DNA from 2 places in the Janthinobacterium sp. FT14W genome. Region 1 is predicted to be linked to the other one. Evidence: predicted binding sites of a transcription regulator. Region 1 holds the regulator's gene; the other holds the start of a gene.
The links. The regulator LexA, encoded in region 1, represses DNA repair genes until DNA is damaged. The targets are predictions, from matches to a motif close to ACTGTATNNNNATACAGT.
Positions count from the first base shown of each region.

Region 1 (15,065 bases):
CGGGCGCGCACAAGATCAATAACGTGATCGGCCAGGCCCTGCTGGCCAAGCGCATGGGCAAGCCGCGCATCATCGCCGAGACGGGCGCGGGCCAGCACGGCGTGGCCACGGCCACCATCTGCGCCCGCTTCGGCCTCGAATGCGTGGTCTACATGGGCAGCGAAGACGTCAAGCGCCAGGCGCAGAACGTGTACCGCATGAAATTGCTGGGCGCCACCGTCGTGCCAGTGGAATCCGGCTCCAAGACCTTGAAGGATGCGCTGAACGAAGCCATGCGCGACTGGGTCACGAATATCGAAAACACCTTTTATATCATCGGCACCGTGGCCGGCCCCCATCCCTACCCGATGATGGTGCGCGACTTCCAGTCCGTGATCGGCGAGGAATGCCTGGTGCAGATGCCGGAAATGACGGGCCGCCAGCCCGACTACGTGCTGGCCTGCATCGGTGGCGGCTCGAACGCCATGGGCATCTTTTACCCGTATATCGACCAGAACGATGTCAAGCTGATCGGCGTGGAAGCGGCCGGCGAAGGGCTGGAGACGGGCAAGCACTCGGCCTCGCTGACGGCCGGTTTCCCGGGCGTGCTGCACGGCAACCGCACCTATCTGCTGCAGGATGAGAACGGCCAGATCATCGAGACGCATTCCGTCTCGGCTGGCCTCGACTACCCGGGCGTGGGGCCGGAACATGCGTGGTTGAAGGATTCCGGCCGCGCCCAGTACGTGTCGATCACGGATGAGGAAGCGCTGCAGGCATTCCACGATTGCTGCCATATCGAAGGCATCATCCCGGCCCTGGAGTCGTCGCACGCGCTGGCCTACGCGGCCAAGCTGGCGGCTACCTTGCCGAAAGATAAAGTTGTACTGGCCAACCTGTCGGGCCGCGGCGACAAGGACATGCATACCGTGGCGGAACGCATGGGATTGAATTTCTCTTAACCCCAAGGCAGAGCCGGGGGCGGACCCTCAGGGACTCGGCGTCCCCGTCCGACCCCGGTATTTGCAGTTGGGTTTGAACAATATTCCATCCATTTACCGTCAAGAAAGCTCATCATGTCCCGTATCTCCGCTACCTTTGCTAACTTAAAATCCAACAACAAGACCGCCCTGGTTACCTTCATTACCGCCGGCGACCCCGGCCCCGACGCCACCGTGCCCCTGATGCATGCGCTCGTCGAGGGCGGCGCCGACGTGCTGGAGCTGGGCGTGCCGTTTTCCGACCCCATGGCCGAAGGCCCCGTCATCCAGCGCGCCTGCGAGCGGGCCCTGAAATTCAACGTCGGCATCCATGACGTATTCGGCTATGTGCGTCAGTTCCGCGAAACGAACCGGACGACGCCCGTGGTGCTGATGGGCTATGCCAATCCCATCGAGCGCATCGGCAGCGCCGCATTTATAGCTGCAGCGCAAGCGTCCGGCGCCGATGGCGCCATCGTCGTCGATTATCCGCCGGAAGAGTGCGAGGAATTCGCGGCCGCCATGCGGGCAGCGGGCCTGGACCTGATCTTCCTGCTGGCGCCCACCTCGACCGACGAGCGCATCGCGCAAGTGGCCAAGGTTGGCGGAGGCTTCAGCTATTATGTGTCGCTCAAGGGCGTCACGGGTGCGGGCAACATTGATACGGAACAGGTGGCGGAACGCCTTGCGGCCATCCGCCAGCATGTAAAATTACCTATCGGCGTGGGCTTCGGCATCCGCGATGGCGCCACGGCCAAGGCCGTTGCCAAGGTGGCCGATGCCGTCGTGATCGGCAGCCGCATCGTCCAGGAGATAGAAAATGCCCCGGCAGGGGGCGCCGTGGACGCCGTGCGCAGCTTTACGGCGGACATCCGCGCCGCACTGGACGCCTGAGCAAGCTTGCCGTTTACGCAAGATGCGTTGGCGGCAAAGTTCGACAGCCCGGCGATAAACGGCTACACTTCGGCCACTGATTTGCCTGTTATTGTGCAATAGATAAAATTTTTGGTGGCGCCCTACGGGGGTGTCGCCGTTGACCGTCTGCCGGGGGGCGTCCATCGACGCTACCCCTACAAGGGCCCAAGGAGAAAATATGAGTTGGTTGGAAAAACTGCTGCCACCGCGCATACAGCGTTCTGATGCTGGCGCGCGCAAGACCATGCCGGAAGGCCTGTGGGTCAAGTGCCCGTCGTGCGAAGCCGTGCTGTACCGTACGGACCTGGAATCGAACCTGCACGTGTGCCCGAAATGCGACCACCACATGCGCATCCGCGCCCGTGAACGCCTCGACAGCCTGCTCGACGCGGGTGGCCGCTATGAAATCGCCCAGGAAATCCTGCCCGTCGATACCCTGAAATTCAAAGACAGCAAGAAATACCCTGACCGCCTGAAGTCCGCCATGGAAGCGACGGGCGAGACGGATGCGATGGTCGTCATGGGCGGTGCCATCATGAGCCTGCCAGTGGTCGTGGCGTGCTTCGAATTCGAATTCATGGGCGGCTCCATGGGCTCCGTGGTGGGCGAGCGCTTCGTGCGCGGCGCGCAGATCGCGCTGGAACAGAAAGTGCCGTTTATTTGCATCACGGCCACCGGCGGCGCGCGCATGCAGGAAGGCTTGCTGTCGCTGATGCAGATGGCCAAGACCACGGCCATGCTGACCAAGCTGTCGGAAAAGAAATTGCCGTTCATCAGCGTGCTGACCGACCCGACCATGGGCGGCGTGTCCGCCTCGTTTGCCTTCATGGGCGACGTGGTCATTGCCGAACCGAAAGCGCTGATCGGCTTTGCCGGCCCCCGCGTGATTGAAAACACCGTGCGCGAAAAACTGCCGGAAGGCTTCCAGCGCGCCGAGTTCCTCGTCACCAAGGGCGCCGTCGACATGATCGTCGACCGCCGCAAGATGCGCGAAGAAATCGCCCGCCTGCTGGCCTTGTTGCAGAACCAGGCCGTCGAAGTACTTGCGTAATTTGATTTACCCCAAAACCTGAACTGCCGGGGTCGGACCCTCAGAATCCGACCCCAGTCTTCGGTTTGGGTCTCATGTCTTTCCCGCCCCGCGCACTCTTTTCAAGAAGTCTCCCATGCACAAGCTCCCCACCACATTGCCGGACTGGCTCGCCATGCTGGAAAACCGTCATTCGGAAACCCAGATCAACATGGGCCTGGACCGCGTGCAAGCCGTCAAGGCGCGCATGCAACTGGCGTTTACTTGCCCCGTGATCATGGTGGCGGGCACGAATGGCAAGGGTTCCACCTGCGCCATGCTGGAATCCGTGCTGTTGCGCGCCGGCTACAAAGTGGGGCTGTACATCAAGCCGCATTTTCTCGATTTCAATGAGCGCGCGCGCGTGCTGGGCGAGATGGCCAGCGATGAACAAATTGTCGCCAGCTTCCATGCCGTCGAAGCCGTGCGGGGCGATACGCCGCTCACGTATTTCGAATTCACCACCCTGGCCATCCTGCACCTGCTGTCGCAGGCCAGTCTCGACGTGGCGATCCTGGAAGTGGGCCTGGGCGGGCGCCTGGACGCCGTCAACGTGATCGATGCCGACGTGGCCATCGTCACCAGCGTCGATATCGACCACACGGATTACCTGGGCGACACGCGCGAAGCGATCGGCTTTGAAAAGGCGGGCATCTTCCGTCCGGGCAAGGCTGCCATCTGCAGCGACCCCGTGCCGCCCCAGTCGCTGATCGACCATGCCGAGGCCATCGGCGCCGACCTGTGGCTGATGGGCCGCGATTTCAACTATTCGGGCGACAAGCAGCAGTGGAACTACGGCGGGCGCGAGCAGCGCCGCAATTCGCTCGCGTATCCGAGCTTGCGTGGCGCCAACCAGATCCTCAATGCGACGGCCGTGCTGGCCGCGCTGGAAGTGCTGAAGCTGAAGCTGCCCGTGGGCGCGCAGGAAGTGCGCACGGGCCTCGTGACGGTGGAACTGCCGGGCCGCTTCCAGGTCTTGCCTGGCCGCCCCAGCGTGATCCTCGACGTGGCGCACAACCCCCATGCGGCGTCGGCGCTGAACCAGAACTTGGGCAATATGGGTTTCCACCCGTACACCTATGCCGTGTTCGGCTCCATGCTGGACAAGGATATCGATGGCGTACTGGCCGCGATGGGTGAGCACGTCGACCACTGGTGCCTGACGGGCCTGCCTTCGCCGCGCGCGGCCACGGCTTCCGAGCTGGCCGCCAAGGTGCAGATCATGCTGGAAGATAAGCCCGACAGCAGCGAACATACTGTGTCTATTTTCGATGATCCGGCACAAGCTTTTGCAAATGCAATGAGCCGGGCCGGTGAGAATGATAGAATTGTGGTCTTTGGTTCTTTCCTCACCGTTGCCGGCGTGATGAAGGCCCGAAAATCCTCACTTCACTGAAACGCACTCGACTGAAAATCACGCATGGGCTTGTTCTCGAAACTGTTTAAAAACAAGCAAGAATCCTCTGGCGAAGACAGCGGCTTTTATGTCCCTGGCGAAGCACAGTCGCCGACCCGCAAGCGCGCCGCCAACACCTCCGGTGGCGGCGGATCGCGCCGTGGCGGCAAGGAAGCGCCGGACCCGGTCTTGCCTGAAAAAAAGCGCGCACGCCGCCGTCTGGTCGGGGCCATCGCCCTGGCCCTGGGCGTCGCCGTCGGCTTGCCGATGCTGCTCGATTCCGAGCCGAAGGCGCCTTTCAACGATATCGCCATCGACATTCCCTCGAAAGACAAGGCCGCTGCGCCCGCGCCCGTGCCAGCCGTCCCGGCCCAGGCCGCGGCGAACAACGGCCTGGACCAGTCCGAGGAAATCGTCGACGCGCCCCTGCCGCCGGCGGCCAAGCCCGCGCCGGCACCCGCGCCCGTGCTGGCAGCCGTCCAGCCTGCGCCCGTCAAGCCGGCGTATGTGGAACCGAAACCCGAGCCGAAATCAGAAGCAAAACCCGAGCCCAAGCCTGTCAAGGTGGAGACCAAGCCTGAGCCGAAACACGAGCCCAAACCGGAACCGAAGCACGAGGCCAAGGTGGAGCCGAAACCGGAACCCAAGCACGAGGTGAAGCCGGAAGCCAAGCCTGAAACGAAACCTGCCAAGCCGGCGCAATCGGCCGACGATGCGGCGCGCGCCATGGCAATTCTGGAAGGCAAGCCACTGGACAAGCCGCAAGAGAAAGCCCATGACGCCGGCAGCGGCAAGTTCGTGGTGCAGGTGGCGGCGCTGGCAACGCAGGACAAGGTCGACGAATTGCAGGACAAGCTGCGCGAAGCGGGCATCAAGTCCTACACGCAGAAAGTCTCCAGCCCGGCGGGCGAGCGCATCCGCGTGCGCGTGGGGCCGTTCGGCAGCCGCGAAGACGCCGAAAAGACCCGTGCCAAGCTGCAAAAGCTGGGCCTGGGCGGCAGCCTGGTACCGGCGTGATCTTGCAAGGCTGAACGCGCGTGACGATCTTCGATTACCTGGTGCTGTTCGTGCTGGTGACGTCCGTGCTGATCAGCATGATGCGTGGCCTGGTCAAGGAAATACTGTCACTGGTCAGCTGGATCGTGGCTTTCGTCATTGCCAACGCCTATGGCGCCACGCTGGCGAAATTCCTGCCGGAAGCCGTGCCGGGCGAAGCCGTCCGATTGTTGCTGGCCTTCGTGGTGCTGTTCATCGGCGTGCGCATTTTGATGGGATTGCTGTCCATGACGGTGGACGCGCTGGTCAAGGTGACGGGCCTGAGCCTGGCCGACCGCACCCTGGGCAGCCTGTTCGGCGTGGCGCGGGGCCTTGTGATCGTGCTGACCGCCGTCATCTTGTGCGGCATGACTTCCATACCGCAGCAGCCGTTCTGGAAAAACGCGCTGCTCAGCCCGCTCGCGGAACAGGGCGCGCGCGCCATCAAGCCTTATCTGCCTGCCGCTTACGCGCAGCATGTGAAATTTTGAATTTTTTTTAAAATCAGTAGCACAGTTTAGGAGCACACCATGTGTGGCATCGTCGGCGTCGTTTCCCATCAACCTGTCAATCAATTGCTGTATGATGCATTGTTGCTTTTGCAACATCGCGGTCAGGATGCGGCAGGGATTGCGACCAATCACAGCAGTATGTTTTCCATGCACAAGGCCAATGGCCTCGTGCGTGACGTCTTTCGTACGCGCAACATGCGTTCGCTGCAAGGCACGACGGGCATCGGCCACTGCCGCTACCCGACGGCCGGTTCGTCGAGCGAAGAGGAAGCACAGCCGTTTTATGTGAATGCGCCGTTCGGCATCACCCTGGCGCACAACGGCAACCTGACCAACTGGGAACAGTTGAAGCTGGAAATGTTCAAGAACGACCGCCGCCACATCAATACCGATTCCGACTCGGAAGTGCTGCTCAACGTGCTGGCGCATGAAATCCAGGAAGCGACGACGGGCCTGAACCTGGACCCGGAAGCCATCTTCAAGGCCGTTACCGTGCTGAACCGCCGCGTCAAGGGCGGCTATGCCGCCGTGGCGCAAATCGCCGGCGTGGGCTTGCTGGCCTTCCGCGACCCGCACGGCATCCGTCCGCTGTGCCTGGGCATCAATGAAACGGAGCAAGGTCCTGAATACCTGATCGCCTCCGAATCCGTGGCCCTGGAAGGCATGGGCTTCCGCTTCGTGCGCGACATCGGTCCCGGCGAAGCCGTCTTCATCGATGCCGACAAGCAATTGCACAGCGCCCAGTGCGCCGACAATGCCAGCCTGAATCCCTGCGTGTTCGAATTCGTCTACCTGGCCCGTCCCGATTCCGTCATCGACGGCGCCTCCGTGTATGCCACGCGCCTGAAAATGGGCGAATACCTGGCCGAAAAGATCCGCGCCGAACTGCCAGGCGTGCATATCGACGTGGTCATGCCGATTCCCGATTCCTCGCGTCCGGCCGCCATCCAGCTGGCCATGGCGCTGAACATCGAGTACCGCGAAGGCTTCATCAAGAACCGCTACATCGGCCGTACCTTCATCATGCCGGGCCAGGCGGCGCGCAAGAAATCCGTGCGCCAGAAGCTCAACGCGATCCCGTCCGAATTCAAGGACAAGGTCGTGCTGCTGGTCGACGATTCCATCGTGCGCGGCACCACCAGCCGTGAAATCGTGCAGATGGCGCGTGAAGCGGGCGCGACGAAAGTCATCTTCGCCTCGGCCGCGCCACCGGTGATCTTCCCGAACGTGTACGGCATCGACATGCCGACGCGCGACGAACTGATCGCCTACGGCCGCACGACGGAAGAAGTGTGCCGCGAAATCACGGCCGACTACCTGGTGTACCAGGATATCGGCGCGCTCAAGCAGGCGATCGCCGACGTCAACCCGGCCCTGACCAACTTCGAGGCGTCGTGCTTCGACGGCGTGTATGTGACGGGCGACGTGTCGCAGGAGTACCTGGACCGCCTGGAATATGCGCGCCACCATCCGAAGGCGGCAGCGCCCGAAGATACGCCCCGTTCCCAGTTGAACCTGAACCTGGCGACAACGGAAGCGTAATCGGCGCCTTGCTTTTGGGGGCAGACCCGCCGGGTCTGACCCCAGCTTTTGTCTTGGGTTAATAGTCTCCTGCATCCACCATGACCACCAATAAAACCTACGGCTTTACCACCACCATCCTGCATAACGACCGCCGCAAGGGCATCGAGCACGGCTCGCTGCACAAGCCCGTGCACACCTCCGTTGCCTTCGGCTACGCCGATGCGCGCCAGCTCGCTTCCGTGTTCCAGGGCAAGGAGCCGGGCTTCCGCTATGGCCGCCAGGGCAATCCGACCGTGTCCGCGCTGGAAGACAAGGTCAACAAGATGGAAGACGGCGTGGCGACCCTGTGCTTCGCCACGGGCATGGGCGCCATCGGCGCCGTGGTGCAATCGCTGCTGCGCGCGGGCGACCATGTCGTGTCGTCGGCCTTTTTGTTTGGCAATACCAACAGCCTGTGGCAAACGGTGACGGGGCAGGGCATAGCCGTGTCGTTCGTCGACGCCACCGACGTGGCCCATGTGGCGGCCGCCATCACGCCGGCCACGCGCATCGTGTTTGTGGAAACCATCGCCAACCCCCGTACGCAGATTGCCGACCTGAAGAAAATCGGCGACTTGTGCCGCGAGAAGGGCATCCTGTACATCGTCGACAACACCATGACGACGCCGTATCTGTTCCGCCCGAAAGCCGTGGGCGCGGGCCTGGTGGTGAATGCGCTGACGAAATCCATCGGCGGCCACGGCAATGCGCTGGGCGGCAGCTTGACGGACACGGGCGTGTTCGACTGGACGCAGTACCCGAACATCTTTGAAAACTATAAAAAGGCGGCGCCGCCCCAATGGGGCATCGCGCAGATCCGCGCCAAGGCCTTGCGCGACTTCGGCGCCTCGCTGGGCCCGGAAGCGGCGCACCATATCGCCGTCGGCGCGGAAACCATGGCCTTGCGCATGGACCGCACCTGCTCGAACGCGCTGGCGCTGGCCACCATGCTGCAGGCGGACCCGAGAGTGGCGGCCGTGCACTATCCGGGCTTGCCGTCGCACCCGCAGCATGCGCTGGCGACGGACTTGTTCCGCAGCTACGGTTCTCTGTTCAGCTTTGAATTGAAGGATGGCATCGACTGCTTCGATTTCCTCAATCGCCTGCATTTGGCCATTCCTGCCAGCAACCTGGGCGACACGCGCACCCTGGTCATTCCCGTCGCCCACACGATTTTCTATGAGATGGGCGCCGAGCGGCGCGCCAGCATGGGCATTGCCGAGTCCTTGATCCGCGTCTCCGTGGGCATCGAGGATGAGGCTGATCTGCTCGACGATTTCAAAAACGCGCTGGACGCCTAAGCAGCCGCGCGCCATGTGAAAAGGGCCGCAACAGTCATGCTGTTGCGGCCCTTTTTTTGCCTGCAGTGATTTAATGCCAGCTGCGCATGAGGCCGACAGCCAGCCCTTCCAGGGCAAACTCATCTTCCGGCGAGACGGTGATCACCTTGAAGTCGGGGTTTTCCGGCAGCAATTCGATGACGGAGCCCGTCTTCTTGTAGCGCTTGACGGTGACTTCGTCGCCGATGCGGGCGACGACGATCTGGCCATTCTTGGCGCTGTCGACTTTCTTGACGGCCAGCAAGTCGCCATCCATGATGCCGGCGTCGCGCATGGACCAGCCGCGCACCTTGAGCAGGAAGTCGGGCTTGGCCGAGAACAGGGCCGGGTCCACGTTGTAGCTCGCTTCCAGGTTTTCCTGCGCCAGGATGGGCGAACCGGCCGCCACCCGGCCGATCAGGGGCAGCGACATCAGCAGCGCTGCCGGCGCTTTCGACGGCAGCGCTTCGGCGGCGGCGCCGATCAGGCGGATGCCGCGCGAGGTGCCGGGCGAAATCTCGATGGCGCCCTTGCGGGCCAGGGCCTGCAAATGCTCTTCGGCCGCATTGGCCGACTTGAAACCCAGTTCATTGGCGATTTCGGCACGGGTGGGAGGGAACCCCGTATTTTCGATCGCGTCCTTGATCAGGTTCAGGATTTGTTCTTGTCGTGCTGTCAGCTTGATCATGAGCGGTGGGTGCATACTAAAATGCTGTCTATATGAACAGTCTGTATTTTTGTACAGTATCGCCTACTATGCAAGGGGATTTCCGTGTTTTGCGTGGATTTCGCAAGAAATAGTCGCCCACGGCTAAAAAACAGGACGGCGCACGGGCTTTCCGGGCGCTGGTGGAGGGAATGGTTGAAACGTTTGCAAAAGGCGGTTATAATCTTCGGCTGACCTTCCCACACCCGTCTTGACGCCGGGGTGGGCGATTATCAATCCGACCTGAAGGAGTTTGCATGCGTCATTATGAAATAGTCTTTATCGTCCATCCGGACCAAAGCGAGCAAGTGCCCGCGATGATCGAACGCTACAAAGCCAGCGTAACCACCCGCGGCGGTTCGGTTCACCGCGTGGAAGATTGGGGCCGCCGTCAAATGGCTTACTCGATCCAAAAGCTGCCTAAAGCACACTACATCTGCCTGAACATCGAATGCGACAACGAGACCCTGGTCGAGTTGGAAACAGCATTCAAATTCAATGATGCCGTGTTGCGTCACCTGACCGTTAAAATGAAGAAAGCTGAAACAGCTCCTTCGCCGATGATGAAATCGGTACAACGCGAAGACGCGGCCAAAAGCCACCGCACCGAAGCACCAGCAGCCGCTCCAGCCGCAGCCGCTTAATTTTTGACCAGGATCGTGCGCTGAACCAGCTACAAGTCACCGCCATCATTGCCGAGCGCGAAATATTGCGCTATACCCCGGCAGGGCTGCCGATTGTGAATGCAGTATTGCAGCACAGTTCGCAGCAGATGGAAGCAGGGATTGCCCGTTTGACCGAGTTTGATGTTGCCGCGCTAGCCGCTGGCGAAATCTCAGGCCGGTTCAGTCAGGCAAGCTTGGGCGGGGTCTATCAGTTCACGGGTTTCCTGGCCAGAAAAAGCCGCAACAGCAAGAGTTTGGTGTTTCACATCATTGATTTTAGTGCAGTCATTCCCGACTAGCGCATTTTAGATACAGGAGCCTGACATGGCATTCGGTAAAAAGTTCGACAAAAATAAGCTCAAGCTTAAAGAAAAACGCAAACAGCAAAACCCTTTGTTCAAACGTAAGAAGTTCTGCCGCTTCACGGCAGCTCACGTTGAGCAAGTCGACTACAAAGACGTCGACACGCTGAAAGACTTCGTCCAGGAAAACGGCAAGATCATGCCAGCACGCCTGACCGGTACCAAAGCGCACTACCAGCGCCAAGTCGACACCGCAATCAAGCGCGCTCGCTTCCTCGCGCTGCTGCCATACACCGATCTGCACCACGCTTAATCGGTCAGATATTCCTGGAGAAGAACTATGCAAATCATTCTGTTAGAAAAAGTTGTAAACGTCGGTAACCTCGGCGAAGTCGTCAAAGTCAAAGACGGTTACGCACGTAACTTCCTGATCCCGCAACGCCTGGCACGTCGTGCTACGGCAACCGCTGTGGCTGAATTCGAAGTCAAGCGCGCCGAACTGGAAAAAGCTGCTGCTGCCAAACTGGCCGCATCGCAAGCCCAAGGTGAAAAACTGAGCGGCCTGACCGTTCAAGTTGCTCAAAAAGCTGGCGTCGATGGCCGTCTGTTCGGTTCCGTCACCAACTTCGACATCGCTGAAGCGCTGACCAAGCAAGGTTTTGCTGTTGAAAAAGCACAAATCCGCATGCCTACCGGCCCGCTGAAGATCGTTGGCGAGCACAACGTTTCGGTTGCTCTGCACACCGACGTGGTCGTGGAAGTTGTTATCGCTGTCGTACCAGACGCGAACGCGTAATCGTCTGCGGGCCTGGCCCGCAAGCGCTACCGTACAGTAAAGCACTATGAAAAGCCGGGTTCGCCCGGCTTTTTTGTGGCCTTTTTTTCGCGCAATTTCAGCCCTTTATTTTTGCCAGTACGCCGAAGCAGGTATAATTCGCGCCATGAACGCCCCCTCTGATCCGCAACTGGATTCCCTCCGTATTCCGCCGCACTCGATCGAAGCAGAACAATCCGTTATCGGTGGTCTGCTGCGCGACAATGCGGCGTATGACCGCATCGCCGACTTCATGCATGCGGAGGATTTCTATCGCTATGACCATCGCATCATCTTCGAGCAAATCGTCAAGATGGTTAACGCTTCCAAGCCAGCCGATGTCATTACTGTTTTTGAAACCCTGACCCAGCTCGGCAAGGCCGATGATGTGGGCGGACTCGCGTACCTGAACGCCATGGCGCAAAACACGCCATCGGCCGCGAACATCCGGCGCTACGCCGAGATCGTGCGCGACCGCGGCGTGCTGCGCAAACTCATTACCGTCGCCGACGATATCTCGGGCACGGCCTTCAGCCCGCAAGGCAAGGAAGTCAAGCAGATGCTTGACGAGGCCGAGTCGAAGATTTTCGCCATCGCCGAAGAAGGCGCGCGCGGCGCCCAGGGCTGGACTGCCATCCAGCCCCTGCTGACGCAAGTGGTCGAACGCATCGACGAACTGTACAGCCGCGACAACCAGAGTGAAATCACGGGCGTGCCCACCGGTTTCATCGACCTCGACCGCATGACCTCCGGTCTGCAGCCGGGCGATCTGGTGATCGTGGCGGGCCGTCCATCGATGGGCAAGACGGCGTTTTCCGTCAACATCGGCGAGAACGTGGCCATCGACAGCGGCTTGCCCGTGGCCGTGTTTTCGATGGAGATGGGCGGCGCCCAGCTGGCCATGCGTATGCTGGGCTCCGTCGGCCAGCTGGACCAGCACCGTCTGCGCACGGGCCGCCTGAACGACGAAGACTGGCCTCGCCTGACGAATGCGATCCAGAAGATGAACGACGCCCAGTTGTACATCGATGAAACGCCGGCGCTCAACTCGATCGAATTGCGCGCCCGCTCGCGCCGCCTGTCGCGTCAATGCGGCAAGCTGGGCCTGATCATCGTCGATTACTTGCAACTGATGTCGGCCAATACGCCGGGCGATAACCGCGCCACGGAGATTTCCGAGATTTCGCGGGGCTTGAAAGGCCTGGCGAAAGAACTCGGCTGTCCCGTGATCGCCCTGTCCCAGCTGAACCGCTCGCTGGAACAACGCCCGAACAAGCGTCCCGTCATGTCCGACTTGCGCGAATCGGGCGCTATCGAGCAGGATGCCGACGTGATCCTGTTCATTTACCGCGACGAGGTGTATAACCCCGACTCGCCGGACAAGGGAACGGCCGAAATCATCATCGGTAAACAACGTAACGGTCCAATCGGCAGCATCCGCCTCACCTTCATGGGGCAGTACACCAAATTTGGCAATTACAGTGGTGGCCTGGCGCTTTACCAAGGCGACTAAGACTCAGCAGCACTGGCAATTCCATCGGCCGCCCCCGACTACGGGGCGGCTTTCTGTAGTAAATAACACGACTCAATGCTTAACGGAGAATGACATGTTTGGACGCTTGATGCCCACTGAGGGCAAGTTTTTTGAATTGTTTAACCAGCACGCGGAACTGTGCGTCAAGGGCGCCAAAGAGATGCTCGGCCTGATGACCAATTTCGACGACCTGGAAAACCGCGTACATGCGATCGAAAGCATCGAGAAACAGGCGGACAAAGTCACCTACGCCACCGTGGAAATGCTGCACAAGACCTTCATCACGCCGATCGACCGCGATGACATCCACCAGCTGATCACGCGCCAGGACGACATTCTGGACTTGCTGGAAGATGCGGCGCAAACCGTTTCGCTGTATGACCTGAAAGCCGTCACGCCGGAAGCCAAGCGCCTGGCCGAACTGGTGCTGGCCTGTACCGAAAAAGTGCGCGACGCCGTCGCCATGCTGCACAACATGGACAACTCGCGCAAGATCGTCGCCATCTGCGAAGAGATCGACCGCCTGGAATCGGACGCCGACCACGTGATGCGCGCCGCCATGTCCAAACTGTTCCGCGACGAACCGGACGTGCGCAACCTGATCAAGCTGAAAGCGATCTACGAAATTCTGGAAACCGTCACCGACCGTTGCGAAGATGTGTCCAATATTATCGAAGGCATCATCGTCGAAAACGCGTAAGCGTTGGGCCTGTCCTGAACCAGAATCAGAAAAGAAACTACAATGACCATACAAATCAGCATCTACGTGCTAGGCCTGTTGATCGTCCTTGCGCTGCTGTTTGACTTCATGAACGGCTTCCACGATGCCGCCAACGCGATCGCTACGGTGGTCTCGACGGGCGTATTGAAACCGCAGACCGCGGTTGCCATGGCTGCCACCTTCAACTTCGTCGCCATTTTCGTGTTCCACCAGCTGACCGTGGCCGCCACGGTGGGCAAGGGCACCATCGATCCGGCGGTGATCGACCAGTACGTGATCTTCGGCGCGCTGATGGGCGCCATCTTCTGGAATCTGTTTACCTGGTACTACGGGATTCCGTCTTCGTCCTCGCACGCGCTGATCGGCGGCCTGGTGGGCGCGGCAGTCGCCAAGTCCGGCACGGGCGCGCTGGTCGCGGCCGGCCTGTGGAAGACGGTGGCCTTCATCGTCATCGCACCGGTGCTGGGCTTTGTGTTCGGTTCGATCATGATGCTGCTCGTCTCCTGGATCTTCGTGCGCTCGACGCCGCGCAAGGTCGACAAGTGGTTCCGCCGCCTGCAGCTGGCATCGGCAGCCGCTTACAGCCTGGGCCACGGCGGCAACGATGCGCAAAAAACCATCGGCATCATCTGGATGCTGCTGATCGCCGCCGGCTACTCGAGCGCGGCCGACGCCATGCCGCCGATGTGGGTCATCATCTCGTGCTACACGGCCATCAGCTTCGGCACCCTGTTCGGTGGCTGGCGCATCGTCAAGACCATGGGCCAGAAGATCACCAAGTTGAAACCGGTCGGCGGCTTCTGCGCCGAAACGGGCGGCGCGATCACCCTGTTCGTCTCGACGGCGCTGGGCATTCCCGTCTCGACCACGCACACCATCACGGGCGCCATCGTCGGCGTCGGTTCGTCGCAAAAAATGTCGGCCGTGCGCTGGGGCGTGGCAGGCAATATCGTGTGGGCCTGGATCTTCACGATCCCCGCTTCCGCCTTCGTTGCCGCAGTGGCATGGTGGATTGGCCACCACATCATGTAATGGATAGCCAACGCCAGTAAAAAGGGAGCCTTGCGGCTCCCTTTTTTTATGCGCGGGCCAGTTCCACCGTCAGCCCTTCGTAGGCGAGGAATACCTGCAGGCCGGCCAGGCGGTCCGCATAGCGGCCCATCACGTCGGCAAACACGGCTTCCAGCTGCTCGTCGCTGCGCGTCGGTTCGTGGTGGGTGCAGTACAGGCGCCGTGCGCCGCAGCGCAGGGCCAGGTCGAAGGCGGCGTCGAAGGTGCCGTGGCCCCAGCCCTGTTTGCCCGGGTATTCCTCGCGCGTGTACGAGCAATCCATGATCAGCGCATCGACGCCGGCGATCAAGGCGTCGATGCCCGCCTGGCGCTGCGCATTGCGCGCAGCGCAGTCCGCGTGCTCGGCATGGCCGGGCGGATGCAGGTTGTAGAACGGTTCATGGTCGCCGCTGAAGAACAGCGAGGCGCCGCCGCAGTCGATGCGGTAGCCGAGGTTGACGACGGGGTGGTTCATCTCCGCGCCGCGTACGCGCGCGCCGCCCAC
Region 1 is NZ_WFLL01000014.1:67,890-82,954, reverse strand. Features, by position in the region: gene trpB (tryptophan synthase subunit beta) at 1-941, shown strand, start outside; gene trpA (tryptophan synthase subunit alpha) at 1,056-1,853, shown strand; gene accD (acetyl-CoA carboxylase, carboxyltransferase subunit beta) at 2,053-2,925, shown strand; gene folC (bifunctional tetrahydrofolate synthase/dihydrofolate synthase) at 3,041-4,339, shown strand; gene GCN74_RS12060 (SPOR domain-containing protein) at 4,364-5,356, shown strand; gene GCN74_RS12055 (CvpA family protein) at 5,377-5,865, shown strand; gene purF (amidophosphoribosyltransferase) at 5,905-7,428, shown strand; gene GCN74_RS12045 (cystathionine gamma-synthase family protein) at 7,509-8,750, shown strand; gene lexA (transcriptional repressor LexA) at 8,821-9,456, opposite strand; gene rpsF (30S ribosomal protein S6) at 9,732-10,118, shown strand; gene priB (primosomal replication protein N) at 10,139-10,438, shown strand; gene rpsR (30S ribosomal protein S18) at 10,464-10,754, shown strand; gene rplI (50S ribosomal protein L9) at 10,782-11,237, shown strand; gene GCN74_RS12015 (replicative DNA helicase) at 11,383-12,768, shown strand; gene GCN74_RS12010 (DUF47 domain-containing protein) at 12,863-13,489, shown strand; gene GCN74_RS12005 (inorganic phosphate transporter) at 13,532-14,542, shown strand; gene GCN74_RS12000 (MBL fold metallo-hydrolase) at 14,589-15,065, opposite strand, start outside.

Region 2 (15,065 bases), on a different contig from region 1:
CTGGGCATAGGCTGCCTGGGCCGGATTGAAATCATTGCCATACCAGCGCGTGGCGGACGCCGCCGCATGGAAGTTGGCACTGACGCCCTGACCGAAGCCCAGTTCGCAAGCCGTGCCATTGGCAGGCAGGACCAGGCCGGCGGCCAGCAGCGGCAGGCGCAGACGCAGGGGATTCAATTCTTCGTAATAGCTATAGGTATAGGCGACCTCGGCCATGTAGCCGGCATTCCAGTTGCTCATTGCGCTTCCTGTCTCGATCAATGGCGGTGCACGCAGCGCACCGGGTTCGAGCGCCAGAATACCCGATATCCCGGGAGCCCAGTAGCGCGAACAGAGGACATTTGAAAGCGCAGTTCACGGCGGCACGGCGCGGCGGCCGCGTCATGGCCAGGGCGGAAAGCAGGCGGCAGGAGCGGCGAAGCGACCTTACCTGGCAGCAAACGGGGGCGCCAGTGCGCGCGCGGCGGCCTTAGTCCTCGTCAGGCTCAAGCCCCTTCAACGCCACCAGCACGGCGCGCTGGGAAAAGCCGCGCTGCATCAGGAAGCGCATCTGCTTGCTGCGCTGCTCGGCATCCTGCGCCACTTGCCCAAACTTGCGGCGCCACACTTCGCAGGCGCGTGCGGTCTCGCCCTCGGCCAGGCCCGCCTTGAGTTCCTGCAACGCCTCGCCGGCGATGCCATGGCTTTGCAATTCCGCCATGATGCGGCTGTTGCCGAAGCGGGCCGAGCGGCGGTGAATCAGCGACTCGGAAAAGCGCTCCTGCGACAGCCAGTTGGCCTGCTCCAGGCTGTCAAGCAGGGCTTCCACATCGTCGCCCTCCTGCGCATGCCGCTGCAGCTTGCGCCGCAATTCCATGCGGCTATGCTCGCGCATCGACAAAAAGCGTAGCGCCCTGCCCTTCAGGCTCAGTTGTACCGCTGCCATCATTCCACCCTATCGTTCAACACATCAGGACAATTCAAATAAATACAACATCAACTCAAGACAAGACAAGACAAGACAAGACAATTCAAACACGACATCAACACAACGGCTGTGCCGCCCGACATGCCGTCAACAATGCCGTCAAAAAAACAAATGCCGCCTGGCGCACAGGCGCAAGGCGGCATTCATTGTAGATCTTTTGGACGGCAAACCACGGCGCAAAGGGCCGTCACGTGTCGCAACGCGTCGCAGGCAAGACCAGCTGCAGCTGCAGCTGGCCATGCCAGCGCAGCCGAGCTGCGCTGCCTTCTTACTCGGCCGCTTTCGCTTCCGCAGCCTTGGCAGCCTTGTCGGCAGCCTTATCCGCTTTTTCCGGCTTTTCAGCAGCCAGCGGCGGCAGTTCGCGCACGCCCAGCGAGGCGCGGACCTTGTTTTCGATTTCGCGGGCCAGCGCCGGACGCTCTTGCAGGAAGGCGCGGGCGTTGTCCTTGCCCTGGCCGATGCGTTCGCCGTTGTAGCTGTACCACGAACCGGATTTTTCCACGATCTTGGCATCCGAACCCAGGTCCAGGATTTCGCCTTCGCGTGACGTGCCGGCGCCGTACAGGATGTCGAAGTGCGCTTCCTTGAACGGCGGCGCGATCTTGTTCTTGACGACCTTGACCTTGGTTTCGTTGCCGATCACTTCATCGCCGGACTTGATCGAGCCGGTGCGGCGGATATCCAGGCGTACGGACGCATAGAATTTCAATGCGTTACCACCGGTGGTGGTTTCCGGGCTGCCGAACATCACGCCGATCTTCATGCGGATCTGGTTGATGAAGACGACCAGGGTATTCGTGCGGTTGATGGAACCGGTCAGCTTGCGCAGGGCTTGCGACATCAGGCGCGCTTGCAGGCCTGGCAGGGAATCGCCCATGTCGCCTTCGATCTCGGCGCGTGGCGTCAGTGCGGCCACGGAGTCGATGACGACGAGGTCGACGCTGCCCGAACGCACGAGGGCGTCGCAGATTTCCAGAGCCTGCTCGCCCGTATCCGGTTGCGAGATCAGCAATTCATGCAGGTTCACGCCCAGCTTTTGCGCATAACCGACGTCAAGCGCGTGCTCGGCATCGATAAAGGCGCAGGTGCCGCCCAGTTTTTGCATTTCGGCGACGGTTTGCAGGGTCAGGGTGGTTTTGCCCGACGATTCAGGACCGTAGATTTCCACGATACGGCCACGCGGCAAGCCGCCCACGCCCAGCGCGATATCGAGGCCGAGCGAACCGGTCGACACGACTTGCACTTCTTCGATCGGTGCGCTGGCATCCATGCGCATGACCGAACCTTTGCCAAACTGCTTCTCGATCTGCGCCAGTGCGGCGGCGAGCGCCTTGGCTTTTTCCGATGCGGGTACTACAGCTTTTTTATCGTCCATATGTTCTTTCAGCCGTTCTACAGTCGACGATTCACATGAATCGGTCGGCCTGCGATAGCGCCAGTGGGTTAAATTCTTTACACAGACAGTACTGTATAAAAAAACAGTGATCAATGCAAGCGGAACGTGGATTTGTTTTGAAACAGATCAATACAACCCTGTTTTTCACAAAAATTCGCCACCTTGCGGAAAATGAAACACAATACAAGCTTCTACCGCCGCAAGCATAGGAACTGCACCATGCGTATTTTACTTGCCGAAGATGACAGCGTGCTGGCCGATGGCCTGACCCGCTCGCTGCGCCAGTCCGGTTATGCGATCGACTACGTCAAGACGGGGCAAGAGGCCGATACGGCCCTGTCCACCCAGGAATTCGACTTGCTGATCCTCGACCTGGGCCTGCCGAAGATGTCCGGCCTGGAAGTGCTGCGCCGCCTGCGCGCGCGCGCCTCGCTGCTGCCGGTACTGATCCTGACGGCCGCCGATTCCATCGAACAACGCGTCAATGGCCTCGACCTGGGTGCCGACGATTATATGGCCAAGCCGTTCGCGCTGTCGGAACTGGAGGCAAGAGTGCGCGCCCTGACGCGCCGCGGCGCCGGCGGCGGCGCCACCATCATCAAGCACGGCCCCCTCAGCTACGACCAGGTGGGGCGCAGCGCCTACATCAACGACCAGATGCTCGACCTGTCCGCGCGCGAACTGGGCTTGCTGGAAATCCTGCTGGGCCGCACGGGCCGCCTCGTCTCGAAAGAGCAGCTGGTCGACCACCTGTGCGAATGGGGTGAAGAAGTGTCGAACAACGCCATCGAAGTGTATGTGCACCGCCTGCGCAAGAAGATCGAGGTGGGCGGCGTGCGCATCGCCACCGTGCGCGGCCTCGGCTATTGCCTGGAAAAATACTCGGAAGCGGCGCGCCTGAACGCCGAAGCGGGCGAGTCGGCAGGCCTGGCCAACGGACCCGCCAGCAAGTGAAGGCACGCGAGGCGCCAGCGGACGAGGCGGACGACGACGACTGGTTCGAGCCGCCCACCACGGAGCAGGATGACACCATCGAGCATTCGCTGTTCGGCGAAATCCTCGACTGGATGCTGGCGCCCCTGCTGCTGCTGTGGCCGATGAGCATCGCCATCACCTATCTGGTGGCCAAGAGCATCGCCAATCAACCGTTCGACCATGCGCTGGAAGACAGCGTGACGGTCCTGACGCAGCAGGTCAAGCAAGCCGATGGCGCCGTGCTGCGCCACGTACCGGAAAAAAACGGCAAGGGCCGCGACTTCCTGCGCGGCGACGATGTCGACACCCTGTATTACCTGGTGGTGGGCGCGCGCGGCGAATACCTGGACGGCGACCGCGACTTGCCGCCGCCCCAGGACCCCGACAAATACCGCAGCGGCATGGTGCTGTTTCGCAACGACACCATCCATGGCACGCCCGTGCGCGTGGCGTTCACCTACCTCGACATGCCGTCCAGCACCGACGACGACCCGCGCCGCGCGCTGGTGCAGGTGGCCGAAACGCTGGAAAAACGGGCCCAACTGGCGAATGAAATCATCAAGGGCGTGATCTTGCCGCAGTTCATCATCCTGCCTGTGATCCTGGCCCTCGTCTGGTTTGCCCTGGCGCGCGGCCTGTCGCCGCTGGCGCAGTTGCAGGAGCGCATACGCGCCCGGCCGCCCGACGATTTATCGCCCATCGAATCGGGCCAGGTGCCCGAGGAAATCACGCCGCTGGTCGGCTCGCTCAACGAAATGCTGGCCCGTCTGTCGCTGTCGATCGACATGCAGAAACGCTTCATCGCCGATGCCGCGCACCAGATGAAGACGCCGCTGGCGGGCATGCGCATGCAGTCGGAACTGGCCCTGCGCCAGACAGACCACGACGAGATCCACCGCTCGCTGCTGCAGCTGGCGAAAAGCTCGGAAGCGGCCACGCGGCTGGTGAACCAGCTGCTGGCCCTGGCACGCGCGGAAAACCAGCCGCAGGCGGGCACGGCGTTCGAACCGATCGAGCTGAGCGAACTGGCGCGCGGCGTGGTGCAGGACTGGGTGCAAGCCTCGTTTGCCCAGCATATCGACCTGGGCTTCGAACAGCCCGCGTATTCGATCATGATTTCCGGCAATGCCATGATGCTGCGTGAACTGCTGAGTAATCTGATCGACAATGCCCTGCGCTACACGCCGGCCGGGGGCAGCGTCACGGTGCGCGTGCGCAGCACCCTGGAACTGGCCATCCTGGAAGTGGAAGATACGGGCCCCGGCATACCGCCGGCCGAGCGGGCGCACGTATTCGAGCGCTTTTACCGTATTCTCGGCAGCAATGTCGACGGTAGCGGACTGGGCCTGGCCATCGTGCGCGAAATCGCCCAGCAGCACGGCGCCGAAGTCGATATTTTCAATAATCCCCGCGCACACTCGCCGAAGCTGCCGGGCACCCTGCTGCGCCTGAGCATCGCCCTGCTGTTGCCGGATGCGCCAGAAGAAGATGAGATCACATATGGATAAGCCCAGCCCTCCCGCGCCGCCGCTGCGGCCCGCGCGCACGCCCGGCCCCGGGTTGCAGGCGCGCCTCGATACGCACTGGCGCAAGACGCGGCGCCTGACGGCCATCCTCCTGCTGATCTGGCTGCTGACGGGCTTCCTGACCGTGTTTTATGCGCGCGAACTGCTGCACCTGAACCTGTTCGGCTGGCCCCTGCCCTTCTATATGGCGGCCCAGGGCGCTTCGCTGGTCTACCTGGCCATCATCGCCTTCTACGCCTGGCGCATGCGGCGCCTCGACAGGGCTTTTCATGCCGAGGAGCAAACATGACCGGGCAGCGCAGCTTCTTTGCCCGGCTGAGCCGTTACTACCTGCTGTTTACGGGCGGCTTCGCCGCCTTCCTGCTGGCCCTGGCCGTGCTGGAACAGGAAGGCATGCCGCGCGCGTGGATCGGTTACCTGTTCATGCTGGTCACCATCACCCTGTATGCCACCATCGGCGTCATCAGCCGCACCTCGAACGTCACCGAATACTATGTGGCGGGGCGCCGGGTGCCGGCCATGTTCAACGGCATGGCCACGGCCGCCGACTGGATTTCGGCCGCCAGCTTCATCAGCCTGGCCGGCGGCCTGTACCTGAACGGCTTCGACGGCCTGGCCTTCATCATGGGCTGGACGGGCGGCTATTGCCTGGTGGCGCTGTTGATCGCCCCCTACCTGCGCAAGTTCGGCCAGTACACGATTCCCGATTTCCTCGCCGCCCGCTACGGCAGCGGCGCGGACGGCCGCGGCGCCAGCGTGCGCGTGGTGGCCGTGGCCGCCACCATCATCGTGTCGTTCACCTATGTGGTGGCGCAGATCTACGCCGTCGGCCTGATCGCCTCGCGCTTCACGGGCGTGGATTTTTCCGTCGGCATCTTCCTGGGCCTGGCCAGCATCCTCGTCTGCTCCTTTCTGGGCGGCATGCGCGCCATCACCTGGACGCAAGTGGCGCAGTACATCATCATCCTCGTCGCCTTCCTGATTCCCGCCATGTGGCTGTCGGTCAAGCATGCGGACAATCCCGTGCCGCAGATCGCCTACGGCAAGGTGCTGCCGCAGCTGAGCGCGCGCGAACACGTGCTGGAAACGGACCCGAAAGAAAACGAAGTGCGCGCCATCTTCCGCCAGCGCGCGCAAAGCTACCAGGCGCGCATCGACGGCTTGCCCGGCTCCTGGGAGCAAGGCCGCCTGGCGGCCCAGCGCCAGCTCGACAGTTTGCGCCAGCGCAATACCTCGCTGTTCGACATCCGCAACGCGGAGCGCTATCTGATCGCCTATCCGAAAAGTCCGGACGAGGCGCGCGTGCTGTGGCAGGCGGCGCAGGCGCAGAACCAGAAACGCGCCGAGCCGATCATTCCGCATGCGCAGCCGTTTCCCGCCGCGGACCGCGCGCAGTCCGACATCAAACGCAACAATTTCCTGGCCCTCGTGTTTTGCATGATGCTGGGCACGGCTGCCCTGCCCCATATCCTGATGCGATCCTACACCACGCCGTCCGTGCACGAAACGCGCGTATCCGTCTTCTGGACCCTGTTCTTCATCTTGTTGATCTACCTCACGATTCCCGCGCTGGCCGTGCTGGTCAAGTACGATATTTACTCGGCACTGGTGGGCACGCAATACGCGAACCTGCCCACCTGGGTGTCGTACTGGGCCAACGTGGACAAGCTCAGTCCCCTGATCAGCATCGTCGACGTCAACCGCGACGGCATCGTGCAACTGGCGGAAATTTCCATCGACGCCGACGTGCTGGTGCTGGCCACGCCCGAGATCGCCGGCCTGCCCTACGTGATTTCCGGCCTGGTGGCGGCAGGCGGCCTGGCTGCCGCCCTGTCGACGGCCGACGGCTTGCTGCTGGCCATTTCGAATGCCCTGTCGCACGACATCTATTACAAGGTGGTCGATCCCAGCGCCTCGACGCAAAAGCGCGTGACGATTTCCAAATTGCTGCTGCTGGCCGTGGCCTTCATCGCCGCCTATGCCGCCTCGCAAAAGCCGGCCGACATCCTGTCGCTGGTGGGCGTGGCGTTTTCCCTGGCCGCCTCGACCCTGTTCCCGCCGCTGGTGCTGGGCGTATTCTGGCAACGCACCAATTACCAGGGCGCACTGGCCGGCATGTTCACGGGCTTTGGCGTGTGCCTGTATTACATGTTGCACACGAGCACCATGCTGGGCGGCAATGCCAGCGGTCAATGGTTTCATATCGCGCCCATTTCCGCCGGCATCTTCGGCGTGCCTGCCGGCTTGGCCGCCGCCGTGCTGGTCAGCTGGCTGACGCCCGCGCCGGGACGCCGCAGCACAGGACTGGTCGAGCATATCCGGGCGCCGGAATGACAGCATGCTGGATGAAACGTAAAAACAATGATACCCTCAAGAAATAGTGCATAAATAGATACCTTATTTATTAACTCATCAGAGGTAAAATGACACCTGGCCGTATCCCCCCTGTACGCCATGCAGCGCTCGTGCGCGCCGCGACTGCCTGCCTGTTGCTGGCCTTTGTATCGCCGCAGGTGTCGGCCGAAACGGCAGCGGCCAGCACCACGGCTAGCGTGCCGTCGGGCATAGGCGCTGCCGTCTTCTTTGACGAAGATCACATCAGCAAGGTGGAACTGTCGCCCGATGGACGCGCGGTAGCCATTTTGCTGATGGGCGACAACCAGCGCCGGCGCCTGGCCGTGCTCGATGTGGCTAGCCAGGAAGTCAAGATCGTGGCCAACTTTAGCGACCGCGATATCGGCAATGTGGCATGGGTCCATGCCAACCGCTTGGTATTCGATACCAACGACACGCACGCGGCAGACGGCCAGCGCAAATATGCGCCGGGCATGTTCGTCGTCGACCGCGATGGCCGCAATTACCGCCAGCTCGCTTCCATGGATGGAACAGCGGACGACCCGCGCTTTGCTTCCAGGAAGTTGCCGGCCTCCGTATTTCTGCTGGAGCAGCCGGGAGCCCAGGATTCCGACACCATCTATGTCCGTAAGGCCGCCGTGCTGAAGGAACGCAATGAGAATACGGCAGAGGTCGGGCAATTCGACTTGCTGCGCCTCGACACCACGACCCAGCAGTGGGAAAAAGTGGCCCCACCAGCCAAAGGCGTGCGCCACTGGATGCTGGACCAGCAGGGCAAGCCGCGCCTGGCAACAGCCGTGGAGGGCCGGCGCAAGACGTTTTACTACCTTGAACAGGACGAGCGGCGCTGGCGCGCCATTGCCAGCCAGGATCTCCATGACAGCGGACCCGATACCATCACGCCCGTGGAATTCGGACCCGACGGCACCCTGTATGTCAGCAGCCGCAACGGTAGCGACAAGCGCGCCCTGTACGCGTTCGACCTGGCGGCCAGCCGCGTCGCGGGCAAGCCGCTGGTTACGCTGGCCGGCTACGATTTCGCCGGCGGCATCCTCACGGACCAGCAGCGCCTGCTGGGTGTCTACTACACCAATGACGCCACCACCACCGAATGGTTCGACGCCGAGTGGAAGGCCGTGCAGCAAGACATCGACAAGCAACTGCCGGCCACCATCAATCTGATCGCCATGAATGCCAGGGGGGATAGCCAGCAGCTCATCGTGACGGCATATTCGGACCGCCAGCCCAGCGCCTTCCTGCTCTACAACAAACAAACCCGTCAATTACAAAAGATCGGCGATGCCCGTCCCGCCATCGATGCGCGGCACATGGCGCAAACCGACTTGATGACATATCGCGCACGCGACGGCCTGGATATTCCCGCCTGGCTGACCTTGCCCAAGGGTGGCGGCAAGAAGCTGCCGCTGGCGTTGCTCGTGCGCAGTGCGCCAGCAGAACGTGGCAGCCTGTGGTACTGGATGAGCGAGCGGCAATTCCTCGCCTCGCGCGGCTATGCCGTACTGCAACCGGAGTTTCGCGGCAGCGGCGGGCGCGGCGACCAGTTCCTGCGGGCCGGCTGGAAGCAATGGGGCCTGGCCATGCAAGATGACCTGGCCGACGGCGCGCGCTGGGCCATCGCGCAAGGCATTGCCGATCCGCAACGCATCTGCATCGTCGGCGGCGGCGCCTATGGCGGCTACGCAGCGCTGATGGGCTTAATCAAGAATGGCGATCTGTTCCGCTGTGGCGTCAGCTGGAGCGGCATCACCGACTTGCCGCAAATGTACACCCAGCACTGGAGCGTCGGTCACCGGCTGGGAGAGGAAGCAAGACAATATGTCATGCCGCAACGCATCGGCGACCCCGTGCACGATGCTGCCCAGCTCAAGGCCAGCTCCCCCATGTACCAGGCCGAAAAATTGACGCAACCCCTGCTACTGGCCTACGGAGGAGCCGGCCACAACGTTCCCCCATACCAGGGCACGCAATTGCGCGACAAGCTCAAGCTGAGCAATTCCCGCCTCGAGTGGCAGTTGTATGCCGACGAGGGCGACCATTGGGACCTGGCGGCCACGCGCGTGGACTTCTGGCAGCGCGTGGAAAAATTTCTCGACAGGAATATCGGAAAAGACAGCGCCCCGGCAAAAAAGGAGTAGGCTGGAGGGCCGTTCCATTTACGAGGAAATCCCATGCCGTCTGGAAAAATTCTTGTCGCCCAGGGAGGCGGTCCCACCGCCGTCATCAACCAATCGCTGGTGGGTGTGGTGCTCGAATCACGGCGCTTCCAGCACGTCACGCGCGTGTATGGCGCGCTGCACGGCGTGCGCGGCATCATCAATGAAGAGTTCGTCGACCTGACGCAGGAAACCAGCCACAACCTGGAACTGGTGGCCGCCACGCCGTCCTCGGCGCTGGGCTCCACGCGCGACAAGCCGGACATCGCCTACTGCCAGCAAATCTTCGAAGTGCTGCGCGCACACGAGATCGAACACTTCTTTTACATCGGCGGCAATGACTCGTCCGACACGGTGCGCATCGTCAGCGAGGAAGCGCACAAGGCCGGCTATCCGCTGCGCTGCATCCACATCCCGAAAACCATCGACAACGACCTGGTGGGCAGCGACCACACACCGGGCTTTCCTTCGGCCGCGCGCTTCGTCGCGCAGGCATTCGCGGGCGCCAACCTCGACAACGCGGCCTTGCCCGGCGTCTACGTGGGCGTGGTGATGGGCCGCCACGCGGGCTTTCTGACGGCCGCCTCGGCGCTGGGCAAGAAGTTCCCCGACGACGGCCCGCACCTGATCTACCTGCCCGAGCGCGTCTTCGTGCTCGATCACTTCCTCGCCGACGTGAAAGCCGCGTATGCAAAATATGGCCGCTGCGTGATCGCCGTCTCGGAAGGCATCCACGATGCGTCGGGCGAGCCGATCGCCAGCCTGCTGGCCAAACAGGTGGGCAATGAGGTGGAGCGCGATGCGCACGGCAACGTGCAGCTGTCGGGCACGGGCGCGCTGGCCGACCTGCTGTGCGACGAGATCAAGGCGAAGCTGGGCATCAAGCGCGTGCGCGGCGATACCTTCGGCTATCTGCAGCGCTCCTTCATCGGCTGCGTCTCTGATGTAGATCAACGCGAAGCCCGCGAAGTGGGAGAAAAGGCCGTGCAGTTCGCCATGTGGGGCGACCGCGACGGTTCCGTCGCCATCAAGCGCACGGGCTTTTATTCCGTCGATTACGAGTTGCTGCCCCTTTCCGATGTGGCGGGCAAGACGCGCACCATGGAAGATGAATTCATCAGCGCCAGCGGCACGGACGTGACGGATGCCTTCCGCCTGTATCTGCGTCCGCTGCTCGGTTCCGGCATGCCCGATGCGTTCCGCCTGCGCGCCGCCAAGGTAGCGAAAGTCTTGAAGCCTTAGTGGCTTTCCGCCAGCAATAGCGGCCGCAGCTTGACGGCCGCCTCCTTCAGCTGCGGCACGTGCTGCATCAGTTGCTCCACGGATTTGCGCGCCACGGGCGCGTGGCAGGCCACGGCCGCCACGATGCGCCCGTCGGCCGCGCAGATGGGCACGGCCACGGCCACCATGCCGTGCACGAATTCCTCGTCATCGATGCCGATGCCCAGGCGGGCGATGCGCACGATCTCGCGCTCGAGCAGCACGGGGTCCGTGATGCTTTTCGGCGTGCGCGCCTGCAAGGTCAGCATGGCCAGCAATTCGCGCCGCTCCAGTAACGTCATGTGCGCCAAAAACAGCTTGCCGCTGGCCGTGCAATGCATGGGCGCGCGCGTGCCCAGCACCAGGTGCAAGCGCAGCGGTTCCTGGGTTTCCACCCGGTCCACATACACGATCGCATTGCCCTCTGGAATGGCCAGATTGCACGTCTCGCCCGTGGCCGCCACCAGGGTGCCCAGGATGCTGCGGCTGACGCGGATCAGGGCATTGTTGCGCAAGGTGGCCAGCGCGAGGTTGGTGGACGCGGCGCCGGGCACGTAGCCGCGCCCCACGGGCGTGCGCAGCACATAGCCGTGCTGCTCCAGCGTATCGAGCAGGCGCATCATGCTGGCCTTGGGCACCTGCATGCGCGCGGCCAGCTGCGACAGGGTCAGCGGCTGGCTGGCGCTGGCCAGGTGCTCGATCAGGCGCAGCACGCGCAAGCCCCGCGCCTCGTCGCCATGACTGGCCGCGGCAGCGGCGCCTGCCTGTCCACCTGCCGCACCACTCTCTTCGGCCTCGGCCGGCCGTTTTTGAAACGCATCATGCATGTTCTGTTTCACCTCTCGCGTATGCGGTGGTTTCCGCTTGTCCCGGTGCCGCACGTCTTTTATAAATGGAACCAGATGTTCCAAAAATAATCAATAAAGACCAGTGTATCGCAAAAAACGCCCGCCGAGGCGGCTCGATACCGCAACGCAGGAGACAAGAGCAATGTTGCAAACACACTACGATTACATCGTCGTCGGTGCCGGTTCGGCCGGCTGCGTACTGGCCAACCGCCTGTCGCACGACGGCAATAAGCAGGTATTGCTGCTGGAAGCGGGCGGCAAGGACAACAATCCCTGGATACACGTGCCGGTCGGCTATTTCAAGACCATGCACGACCCGAACCTGGACTGGTGCTACCGCACGGAAGCGGACGCCGGCATCGCCGGACGCCAGTTGCAATGGCCGCGCGGCAAGGTGTTGGGCGGCTCCAGCTCGCTCAACGGCTTGCTGTACGTGCGGGGCCAGAAAGAGGATTACGACCGCTGGGCCGAGCTGGGCAATGCAGGCTGGAGCTATGCCGAGGTGCTGCCCTACTTTAAGAAATCGGAAGACCAGGAACGGGGCGCCAGCGATTACCACGGCGTGGGCGGTCCCCTGAAAGTGTCGGACCTGCGCCTGCGCCGTCCCATCGCCGAACATTTTATTGCGGGCGCCACGGAAAGCGGCATCCCCTTCAATGCCGATTACAACGGCGCCACGCAGGAAGGCGTGGGCTACTTCCAGCAGACGGCCAGCAAGGGCTTGCGCTGGAGCACGGCGAAAGCCTTCTTGCGTCCGGCCCGCAAGCGCGCCAACCTGCGCGTGGAAGTGCGCGCGCAGATCACGCGCGTGCTGTTCGAGGGCAAGCGCGCCGTCGGCATCGAGTACAGGCAGGATGGCCAGCTGCGCCAGGCGCGTGCCGACGGCGAAGTGATTTTATGCGCGGGCGCCATCGGCTCGCCGCAAATCCTGCAATGCTCGGGCGTGGGACCGCGCGCCCTGCTGGCTGACGTGGGCGTGCCGCTCGTGCACGACTTGCCCGGCGTGGGACAGAACCTGCAAGACCACCTGCAGATCCGCCTGGTCTTCAAGACGCGCCTGAAAACCCTGAACGATGAAGTCAACAGCCTGTGGGGCAAGCTGTGGGTGGGCATGCAATATGTGTTTTCCCGCTCCGGCCCCCTCACGTTGGCGGCCAGCCAGGTGACGGTATTTACCAGGTCTTCGCCCGAGGTGGAGCGGCCCGACATCCAGTTCCACATGCAGCCGCTCAGCGCCGACAAGCCGGGCGAGGGCGCGCATCCGTTTTCCGCGTTCACGTCGTCCGTGTGCCAGCTGCGCCCGCACAGCCGCGGCCACGTGTCGATCAAATCCAGCGATCCCCTAGCCTACCCGGGCATCTACCCGAACTACCTGTCCGATCCCCGCGACCAGCAGACGGCGATTGCCGCCCTGCGCGTGGCGCGCCGCATCGCCGCCGCCCCATCGCTGGCGCCGCACATCATTTCCGAGTTCGTGCCTGGCCCGCAGTTCGAGACGGATGCGCAGCTGCTGGACGCGGCGCGCCGTTTCAGCCAGTCCATCTACCACCCCAGCGGCACCTGCAAGATGGGCCACGACGCCATGGCCGTCGTCGATGACCGCCTGCGCGTGCATGGCTTGCAGAACCTGCGCGTGGTCGATGCGTCGATCATGCCGGAAATCGTCTCGGGCAATACGAATGCGCCCACCATCATGATCGCCGAAAAAGCGGCCGACATGATCCTGGCGGACGCCGTGCGCCTGCCGCAGGCGGCCTGACCCACCCGTTCCATTCCCAGCAAGGAGGAGGCCAACGGCGGGCAGAGCGGCCCGCCTCCAATGACTCGGCAAGCAGCCCAGCATCAAAAAACACATAATCGATATCGATTGGAGACTAGATATTATGGATAACAATCCGCACAATCCGAAAAAGGCCAAAGAGCTACGGAAAGTCGTGATGGCCAGCGTGATCGGCGCCACCATCGAGTGGTACGACTTCTTTTTATACGGCGTGGTGGCCGGCATCGTGTTCAGCAAACTGTATTTCCCGGGCGGCGATCCGCTCGTTTCGACCATGCTGGCCTATGGCACCTTTGCCGTGGGCTTCTTGTCGCGTCCCATCGGCGGCGTGATCTTCGGCCACTTCGGCGACAAGATCGGCCGCAAGAGCATGCTGGTCATGACCCTGATGATCATGGGCATCTCCACCTTCCTGATCGGCGTGCTGCCCACCTATGAGCACATCGGCTACTGGGCGCCAGGCCTGCTGCTGTTCCTGCGCGTGCTGCAGGGCATCGGCCTGGGCGGCGAATGGGGCGGCGCCGTGCTGATGGCGTATGAATATGCGCCGCCGAAGGAGCGCGGCTTCTATGCGAGCCTGCCGCAGATCGGCCTGGCCATCGGCCTGTGCCTCGCTTCCGGCGTGGTGGCCATCCTGTCGTACAGCTTGAGCGATGCGCAGTTCCTGTCCTGGGGCTGGCGCGTGGCCTTCATCCTGTCGGCGGCCCTCGTCTTCATCGGCATGTGGATACGTTTGAACGTGATGGAAACGCCGGAATTCCAGGCCGTCAAGGAAAAGAACGCGGAGACGCAGATCCCGTTCTTCGACCTCTTGAAACGCTATCCGGGCAACGTCTTGAAAGGCATGGGCGCGCGCTACATCGACGGCGTGTTCTTCAATATCTTCGGCGTGTTTTCCATCACCTACCTGACCAATACCATCAAGATAGACCGCACGGAAGCGCTGATGGGCGTGATGGCGTCGGCCGTCGTGATGTGCTTCTGCATCCCGTTCTTCGGCCGCCTGTCGGACCGCATCGGCCGCAGCAAGGTGTTTTTCTGGGGTTCGCTGATCACGGGCGTGTCGTCGATTCCCGCCTTCTGGATCATGCTCAACCACGCCGACAATCCGCTGCTGCTGTGGTGTTCCGTGATCATCCCCCTGGGCGTGCTGTATTCGGCCGTGTACGGCCCGGAAGCGGCCCTGTTCTGCGACCTGTTCGACGCCAAGGTGCGCTACACGGGCATCTCCTTCGTGTACCAGTTCTCCGGCATCTTCGCCAGCGGCCTGACGCCCATCATCGCCACCTACCTGCTGAAGACGGGCAATGGCGAACCGTGGCACATCGTCGGCTACATCCTGTTCGCCTCCCTCGTCTCGGCCGTCAGCGTGGCCATGATCGGCAAAGGCGGCGCGCAGCCGGAAGGGGGCATGAAGCCGGCGCACGCAAGGTAGGCGCAGGCACGTAAAAAAAGGCAGGCCTCTTGCGAGTGCCTGCCTTTTTCATGCGAACGACAACTTAGATGACGATGGTCTGGTGCTCGTCGCCCACGCGGGCACGGATGGTGCCGATGCGCGAGACGCTTTCGCCGGCCGCTTGCAGCTGGGCGATGGCGGCGTCCGCGTTTTCCTGCGAGACGATGACGGTCATGCCGATGCCGCAGTTGAAGACGCGGTGCATTTCGGCGTCAGCCACGCCGCCATGCTGTTGCAGCCATGTGAACAGCGGCGGCATGGTCCATGCCTTCGAGTCCAGCTCGGCCACCAGGCCAGGTTGCAGCACGCGCGGGATGTTTTCCACCAG
Region 2 is NZ_WFLL01000001.1:232,978-248,042, reverse strand. Features, by position in the region: gene GCN74_RS01090 (class I SAM-dependent methyltransferase) at 1-240, opposite strand, end outside; gene recX (recombination regulator RecX) at 470-925, opposite strand; gene recA (recombinase RecA) at 1,236-2,342, opposite strand; gene GCN74_RS01075 (response regulator transcription factor) at 2,583-3,317, shown strand; gene GCN74_RS01070 (sensor histidine kinase) at 3,314-4,846, shown strand; gene GCN74_RS01065 (DUF4212 domain-containing protein) at 4,839-5,153, shown strand; gene GCN74_RS01060 (sodium:solute symporter family protein) at 5,150-7,198, shown strand; gene GCN74_RS01055 (alpha/beta hydrolase family protein) at 7,330-9,375, shown strand; gene GCN74_RS01050 (6-phosphofructokinase) at 9,409-10,635, shown strand; gene GCN74_RS01045 (IclR family transcriptional regulator) at 10,632-11,480, opposite strand; gene GCN74_RS01040 (GMC family oxidoreductase) at 11,644-13,260, shown strand; gene GCN74_RS01035 (MFS transporter) at 13,385-14,716, shown strand; gene purM (phosphoribosylformylglycinamidine cyclo-ligase) at 14,781-15,065, opposite strand, start outside.
Region 2: recA (recombinase RecA) is a predicted target of LexA. The motif match lies at 2,433-2,450, and genes of this name have one in related genera.